DNA from 3 places in the Ruminiclostridium papyrosolvens DSM 2782 genome. Region 1 is predicted to be linked to each of the others. Evidence: predicted binding sites of a transcription regulator. Region 1 holds the regulator's gene; each other region holds the start of a gene.
What was found. Region 1 encodes NrdR, which represses ribonucleotide reductase genes. Its sites were predicted from a motif close to CACNANATNTNGTG; they were not measured.
Positions count from the first base shown of each region.

Region 2: P0092_RS04895 (vitamin B12-dependent ribonucleotide reductase) is a predicted target of NrdR. The motif match lies at 1,124-1,137, and genes of this name have one in related genera.
Region 3: P0092_RS10275 (anaerobic ribonucleoside triphosphate reductase) is a predicted target of NrdR. The motif match lies at 1,143-1,156, and genes of this name have one in related genera.

Region 1 is NZ_CP119677.1:3,094,671-3,097,006, forward strand. Features, by position in the region: gene P0092_RS13850 (YifB family Mg chelatase-like AAA ATPase) at 1-543, opposite strand, end outside; gene nrdR (transcriptional regulator NrdR) at 760-1,224, opposite strand; gene P0092_RS13860 (YlmC/YmxH family sporulation protein) at 1,316-1,576, opposite strand; gene sigG (RNA polymerase sporulation sigma factor SigG) at 1,671-2,336, opposite strand, start outside.
Region 2 is NZ_CP119677.1:1,089,142-1,091,477, forward strand. Features, by position in the region: gene P0092_RS04890 (putative glycoside hydrolase) at 1-1,015, shown strand, start outside; gene P0092_RS04895 (vitamin B12-dependent ribonucleotide reductase) at 1,190-2,336, shown strand, end outside.
Region 3 is NZ_CP119677.1:2,197,927-2,200,262, forward strand. Features, by position in the region: gene P0092_RS10265 (ROK family protein) at 1-632, shown strand, start outside; gene P0092_RS10270 (YdbC family protein) at 654-875, shown strand; gene P0092_RS10275 (anaerobic ribonucleoside triphosphate reductase) at 1,373-2,336, shown strand, end outside.

The DNA.
Region 1 (2,336 bases):
GTCCACGTTCGTAAAGTAGGATAGAATAATGCTATCTCCATTCAGGTGCTTTATAATATCATTAAGGCATTTTACCGGTAAAATGTTTACACTGCTGAATACTGCTGCTTCATCCGAATTTGTTTCAGGTACAAATATATTTTTTATGTTATTTGCAGCTGCACAGCAAACCATTGATATAATCCCATCTATAGGTTTTATACTTCCGTCCAGAGAAAGTTCTCCTAAGAACATGTACGACGAAAGGTCAGTATTTTTTATTATATCCGAAGCTACAAGTATTCCTACTGCAATGGAAACGTCATACATTGATCCTCCCTTCCGCAGACTTGCAGGAGCAAGATTTATTGTTATTCTCCTTACGGGAAAATCCATACCGCTGTTCTTAATAGCAGCTCTGACCCGCTCACGTGATTCTCTCACTGCCATATCGCCAAGTCCTACTACGTCAAAATTGGGTATACCATTGCTTATATCCGTTTCAACGTCAACAATACAGCCGTCAATACCCAAAAGGGCACAGCTCTTTACCTTTGAGACCATATAAAAGATCCTCTCATTTAATTTTTTTAGAAATTTCAGATGTAAAACGCTTTAGAATATAACTTAAGAATTTTAATTAGAAGCCTTACCAATTTTTGAAAAAATACTAAGAAATTACAAGAAATGATATCATTTAAATGAAATTTTACCATATAATTTAAATAAAGTCAAAAAGCCCATTCAATAAAAGTGAATGGGCTGTATTTTTTATATAGACTATTCTATTTTTTCATCTCTAAGAAGCTTTCTGAGCTCGTCCATGAAAGTATTTATATCCTTGAATTGCCTGTAAACAGATGCAAATCTTACGTAAGCAACTTCGTCCATAGCTTTGAGCTTTGACATAACCATTTCCCCAATGTCTTCTGTAGTTACTTCCCTTTGAAGTGAATTATGCAGTTGTGATTCGATATTTTCTACCATTTTTTCCAAATCATTTATAGAAACAGGCCTTTTCTCACATGCTCTCAAGAGTCCGTTCATTAGTTTATCCCTATCAAAGGGCTGTCTTGACTTATCTTTTTTTATTACCATAAGTGGTAAACTTTCAACCTTCTCATATGTGGTAAATCTTCTGTTGCATTTTGTACATTCACGTCTTCTTCTTATAGCAGAGCCTTCGTCTGTAGGTCTGGAATCAATGACCTTATCTTCTATAAAACCGCAAAAGGGACACTTCATTTGTTTTTATCCTCCTGTTGTAAAAGCAAGTGTTTTTTATGCTGATTCCATTTTACCTTATTTGATAATATTTGTATACCTACAGCTACTATCATTCTAAAAACTTTCTGACAATATTCTCATTCATTTCAACCAGTATTATTTCGTCACCAACCTTTATTATGCTTTCCCATGGAATTATGTATTCATTGTCCTTTCCGAACAGACCAAACCATTTACCCGGTATCGGTACTACTATACCCTCTATTCTTCCTTCATTCAGGTTTATTTCAACATCTGAGACCATTCCCAGTCGTGTACCATCCGAAACATTTATAACTTCCTTCTCCTTCAGGCTGCTTGCTCTTCTCATATATTGACCTCCGCAATCTATAAAAAAATTAGGACATATATTAATCATTATATGTCCTAATTTTTTTGATATGAAATATTTAGTTGTTCATTTGTTAAATGTACTTCTTCATATGCATTAATGCTGTCTTTTCAAGCCTTGATACCTGTGCTTGAGAGATTCCTATTTCATCTGCAACTTCCATTTGAGTTCTTCCTTCAAAGAATCTGAGATTGAGAATCAGTTTTTCCCTATCATTGAGTTTACGCATGGCTTCCTTCAGAGAAATCGTTTCAAGCCAATTTTCGTCAATATTCTTGTCATCACTGACCTGGTCCATTACGTAAATGGCATCTCCTCCGTCATGGTAGACGGACTCAAACAACGATATAGGGTCTTGAATCGCATCCAATGCAAAAACAATATCCTCCTTTGGAAGTTGAAGCTCCTGAGCCAGTTCTGCGATTGTAGGCTCCTTTGAATTTTGTGTTGTAAGCCTCTCCTTTGCCTGTAATGCCTTATATGCAATATCTCGCAATGAACGGCTGACTCTTATGGAGTTATTGTCCCTGAGATACCTTCTGATTTCTCCTATTATCATGGGGACTGCATAAGTTGAGAACTTGACATTCTGACTTACATCAAAATTATCTATAGCTTTTATTAAACCTATGCAGCCTACCTGAAACAAATCATCTACATATTCTCCTCTATTATTAAATCTCTGAATAACACTTAATACAAGCCTGAGATTTCCATTTATAAACTCATCTCTAGCAGA
Region 2 (2,336 bases), 2.0 Mb from region 1:
ATATCTTACAGGGCCTTCCGCAGGCTCAGCAGCAAGAGTTGACAAAATCATTAACATGGCTAAAAATACAGAATTGAATACTGTGGTTATTGATATTAAAGAAGACGGTGCCGTAAACTATAGCACAAATGTTGACTTGGTTAAAAAATATGGTAAGCAGGTAAAATTCTATAATCCTAAAGATGTTGTAAAAAAATTCCATGATAACGGAATATATGTAATAGGCAGAATTGTTGTCTTCAAAGACCCTGTTCTGGCTAAAAGCAGAGCGGACCTTGGGGTAAAAGCACCAAGCGGAAAGCTCTGGCTGGAAAACGGTTCAACACCTTGGGCAAACCCTTACATGGAAGAGGTTTGGGACTATAACATAGCAATCGCAAAAGAAGCTATTTCCTATGGCTTTGATGAAATCCAGTTTGACTATGTGAGATTCCCTACAGGCGGTAAAAAATCCTTTAATTTTGGTACAAATGTTCCTGAAAAGTCTCAGGCTATTAACGGATTCCTTGCAAAATCAGATAAAGAGCTTCATCAGAAGCTGGGAGTACCTGTTTCTGCTGACGTATTCGCAATAATTATTGAAAGTAAAATAGATGGAGAGAGTATTGGCCAGAGATTCCAAGAAGTAGGAAAAGATATATACTGCATAAGTCCTATGATTTATCCGTCACACTATGCAAATAACTCGCCTAAGGGAGTAATGGGTAATGGTGTTGGACAGAACATTAATGGCGTTACTTTTACAAAGCCGGATATGGACCCTTATGGAGTAGTTTACAATTCTTTGTTAACTGCAAAGAAGAAAATATCTGAAACTACCGGCTACAACGCAAAATTAAGACCATATATACAGGCATTTACTGCCAGATATTTGCCGGCAGGATATTTCCAGACTTATGGTGCTGAACAGGTTAAACAGCAAATCAAGGCTATTTATGACGCCGGATATGAAGAATGGATTCTTTGGGATCCAAGTAATAAATATCAGGAATCATATTTTCAAAAACAAAAATAATTATTTCCGCACAAAAATGCCTTGCTTCATTTGATAAATGGGGCTGGGCGTTTTTTTTGAATAAATTCGGCAATATTTAGCTATATTGAACATATATAATTAAAGTGATACAATATGTAGTGTCTTTTGAATAATACAAATACAAAATATAGACTAATGAGAGGGGATTTATTGATGAAGTTATCGGATAATGCCGTCAAAGTATTGGAGAAGAGATATCTGGAGAAGGACGAAAATGGGAATTTGCTTGAGGATTGCGACGGGATGTTTCGTCGTGTTGCGAAGGCAATAGCCTCTGCGGATGCCGCATATACCGATGAAAAAGGATTGGCGGCAATTGAACAGGAATTTTATGATATGATGGCTAATCTTGAATTTTTACCTAATTCACCTACTTTGATGAACGCCGGAAGACCATTGGGGCAGTTAAGTGCTTGCTTTGTTCTTCCTGTAGAAGATACTATGGAAGGCATTTTTGAATCCATAAAAAATGCTGCATTAATACATAAAAGCGGCGGAGGAACAGGTTTCAGCTTTTCCAGACTTCGCGCAAAGGGTTCAGCCGTAAATTCAACCGGTGGAGTTGCAAGCGGCCCAATAAGTTTTATGAAGGTTTTTAATGCCGCAACAGAGGCGGTAAAACAGGGAGGAACCAGACGTGGTGCCAACATGGGCATTTTAAGAATTGATCACCCTGATATTATGGAATTTATTTCCTGTAAAAGTGACAACTCAGAAATCACTAATTTTAATTTAAGTGTCGGAATTACTGAGGATTTCATGAAAGCTGTTGAACACAATCTGGAATATGAACTTTTGGACCCCAAGACAAAGGAGCCGGTTGCTAAACTCAACGCCAAAGAAGTATTTGATATAATTGTTGAAATGGCTTGGAAAAACGGGGAGCCGGGTATAATTTTTTTAGATAGGCTTAACCGGGATAATGTAACTCCCAAGCTTGGTGAGATAGAAAGTACAAATCCCTGCGGTGAGCAGCCGCTGTTACCTTATGAGGCATGTAATCTTGGCTCAATTAACCTGTACAATATGATGGATGATTCACATAAGGGCCTTGATTTTGAGAAACTTGAAAATACGGTAAGAAAAGCAGTTCGTTTTCTTGATAATGTAATAGAGGTCAACAAATACCCATTGCCTGAAATAGATAAAATGACAAGAGGCACGAGAAAAATTGGTCTTGGAGTTATGGGGTGGGCAGACACACTCTGTGCTTTGGGCTTAGCCTATAATTCTCAAGCTGCAATTGATTTAGCTGACAAGGTTATGTCCTTTATCAGTGATATTGCTATGAAAGCTTCAC
Region 3 (2,336 bases), 900 kb from region 1:
TAGCTATAGCCGAATATCTGCTTGGTGCCGCATACGGTACTGAAAGTTCACTTATTATAAAAGTAGGAGTGGGCATAGGCGGAGGAATTATTATTGACGGAAGTATATATAACGGATTTAACTTCGGTGGGACAGAGTTCGGCCATATGGTTATAGAGTATAATGGAAGGCAATGCAGCTGTGGTAGAAAAGGTTGTTGGGAGCAGTATGTATCGGGGTCTTCTCTTATTAATCAAACCAAACAACTGGCAGCAGATAATCCGGATTCCATTTTAGGAAAAATGGTTATGAATAATGTTGCACAGATAACTGAATTAACAGTATTTGAAGCTGCGAAGGCCGGTGATGAAATGGCCAAAAAGCTTTGCTCTGAGTTCATTGAGTATTTTGCTGAAGGCTTAACAAACATTGTAAATATATTAATGCCTGAAGTTGTAATAATTGCAGGGCCTATAAGTAAATTGGGAAATACTATTGTAAACCCGTTAGTCGAGCTTTTAAAAGATAGAATATATTCCAAAGAACTTAATCTTCCGGAATTTAAAATGGCTGAGATGGGTAATGCGGGTATTGTAGTAGGTGCGGCTATGTTAGGGTCTTTTAAGGACGAAAAACTTGATGACTTAGTATAAAATTTGGGAGGATTGTTATTTATGGCTGAAATAAAGTTTGAAATAACCGAAAATATTGGTACCTTATCAGAGTCCGGCAAAGGCTGGTACAAGGAATTTAATTTGGTCAGCTGGAATGATAGAGACCCAAAGTATGATATCAGGGATTGGTCTCCGGAGCACGAAAAGATGGGGAAGGGTGTTACACTCACAAGAGAAGAAGTGGTAGAACTGAAGAAACTTTTAAACAGCTTGGACATATAGAAGTTGGGAAATAATAGAGCAAATAAAAGCATAATAACTCGTAAAAACCTATTTTAAGTAGGTTTTTGTATGCTAGATTTTTATTGCATATAGGTTATTATGCTATTTTATTTGCTATTTTTTGCCTGCAATATTATATAGTAAAAAATCAAAACAAAAAACGATATAGGCAGAAAATAAATCTTAATTAAAGCATACAGGCTTACATTTAGATACATCAAAATAATAACTTGTTGACACAATATCTTGAGAGTGATAGTATAATTGCACAACATATTGTTGTGGGAGATGAATACAATACATATTCAAAACATAAAATAAATAAGGTACAACAGCATAAACAAGATGTCCCAAGCTACTGCGATGTTGCTTGTGGTCGTATTTATTGTGCAATTTCCTCTGCACATTTTTATTTGTGCGCATATTTTGCTTTTTGGCAAAAGGAAAAATAATTACTATACTGCAAAAGAAAAAAATTGAGAAGGGTGGCTAGCCACATGATAACCAAAATCAGAAAGCGTGACGGAAGAGAAGTACCATTTAACATTGAAAAAATTGCCAATGCTATTTTTAAGGCAGCTAGTGCTACCGGAGGTAAAGATTACAGGACGGCAATGGAGTTGGCAGAAAGAGTTGCTGATTTCATTGAATCAAGTCTTGACAGAAGGATACCCAGTGTTGAAGAATTACAGGATGCAGTTGAAAAAGTGTTAATTGAGACAGGCCATGCAAAAACGGCCAAGGAGTTCATTTTGTACAGGGCTGACAGAACAAAGGTACGTGAGATGAACACACGCTTAATGAAGGTTTATGAAGAGCTTACTTTCAAAGATGCAAAAGATAATGATTTAAAACGTGAAAACGCAAACATAGACAGTGATACTGCTATGGGAACTATGCTTAAATATGGCTCGGAGGGTGCAAAACAATTCTATGAAATGTATGTACTTAAACCGGAGCATGCGCAAGCACATAATAATGCGGATATACATATACATGACCTGGATTTTTTGACCTTGACTACTACCTGCTGTCAGATAGATATACAGAAGCTGTTTAGAGGTGGTTTCAGTACAGGACACGGATACCTGAGAGAACCAAACGATATCAGCAGCTATTCAGCCTTGGCTTGTATTGCAATCCAGTCAAATCAGAATGATCAGCATGGTGGTCAAAGTATTCCGAATTTTGATTACGGAATGTCAATGGGTGTTGCAAAGACATTTGAAAAGGGATATAAGCAGAATTTAAAGAAATCGTTGGAATTACTCCTCGAAAATGATTTTTCAAAAGAGATTGCAGAAGCCCGTGAAGAAATATATAAAGAATTCGGTATAAGGCCGGCATTAAATAGGATGGAAGCATATGTTAAAGCAGAAAAGAAAATTCTGCTGAAATATATTCCTGATGAGTCCTTGCTTGAAAAGGCTCAGAAATTTGCAGTAAAGAAAACTGAAGAAG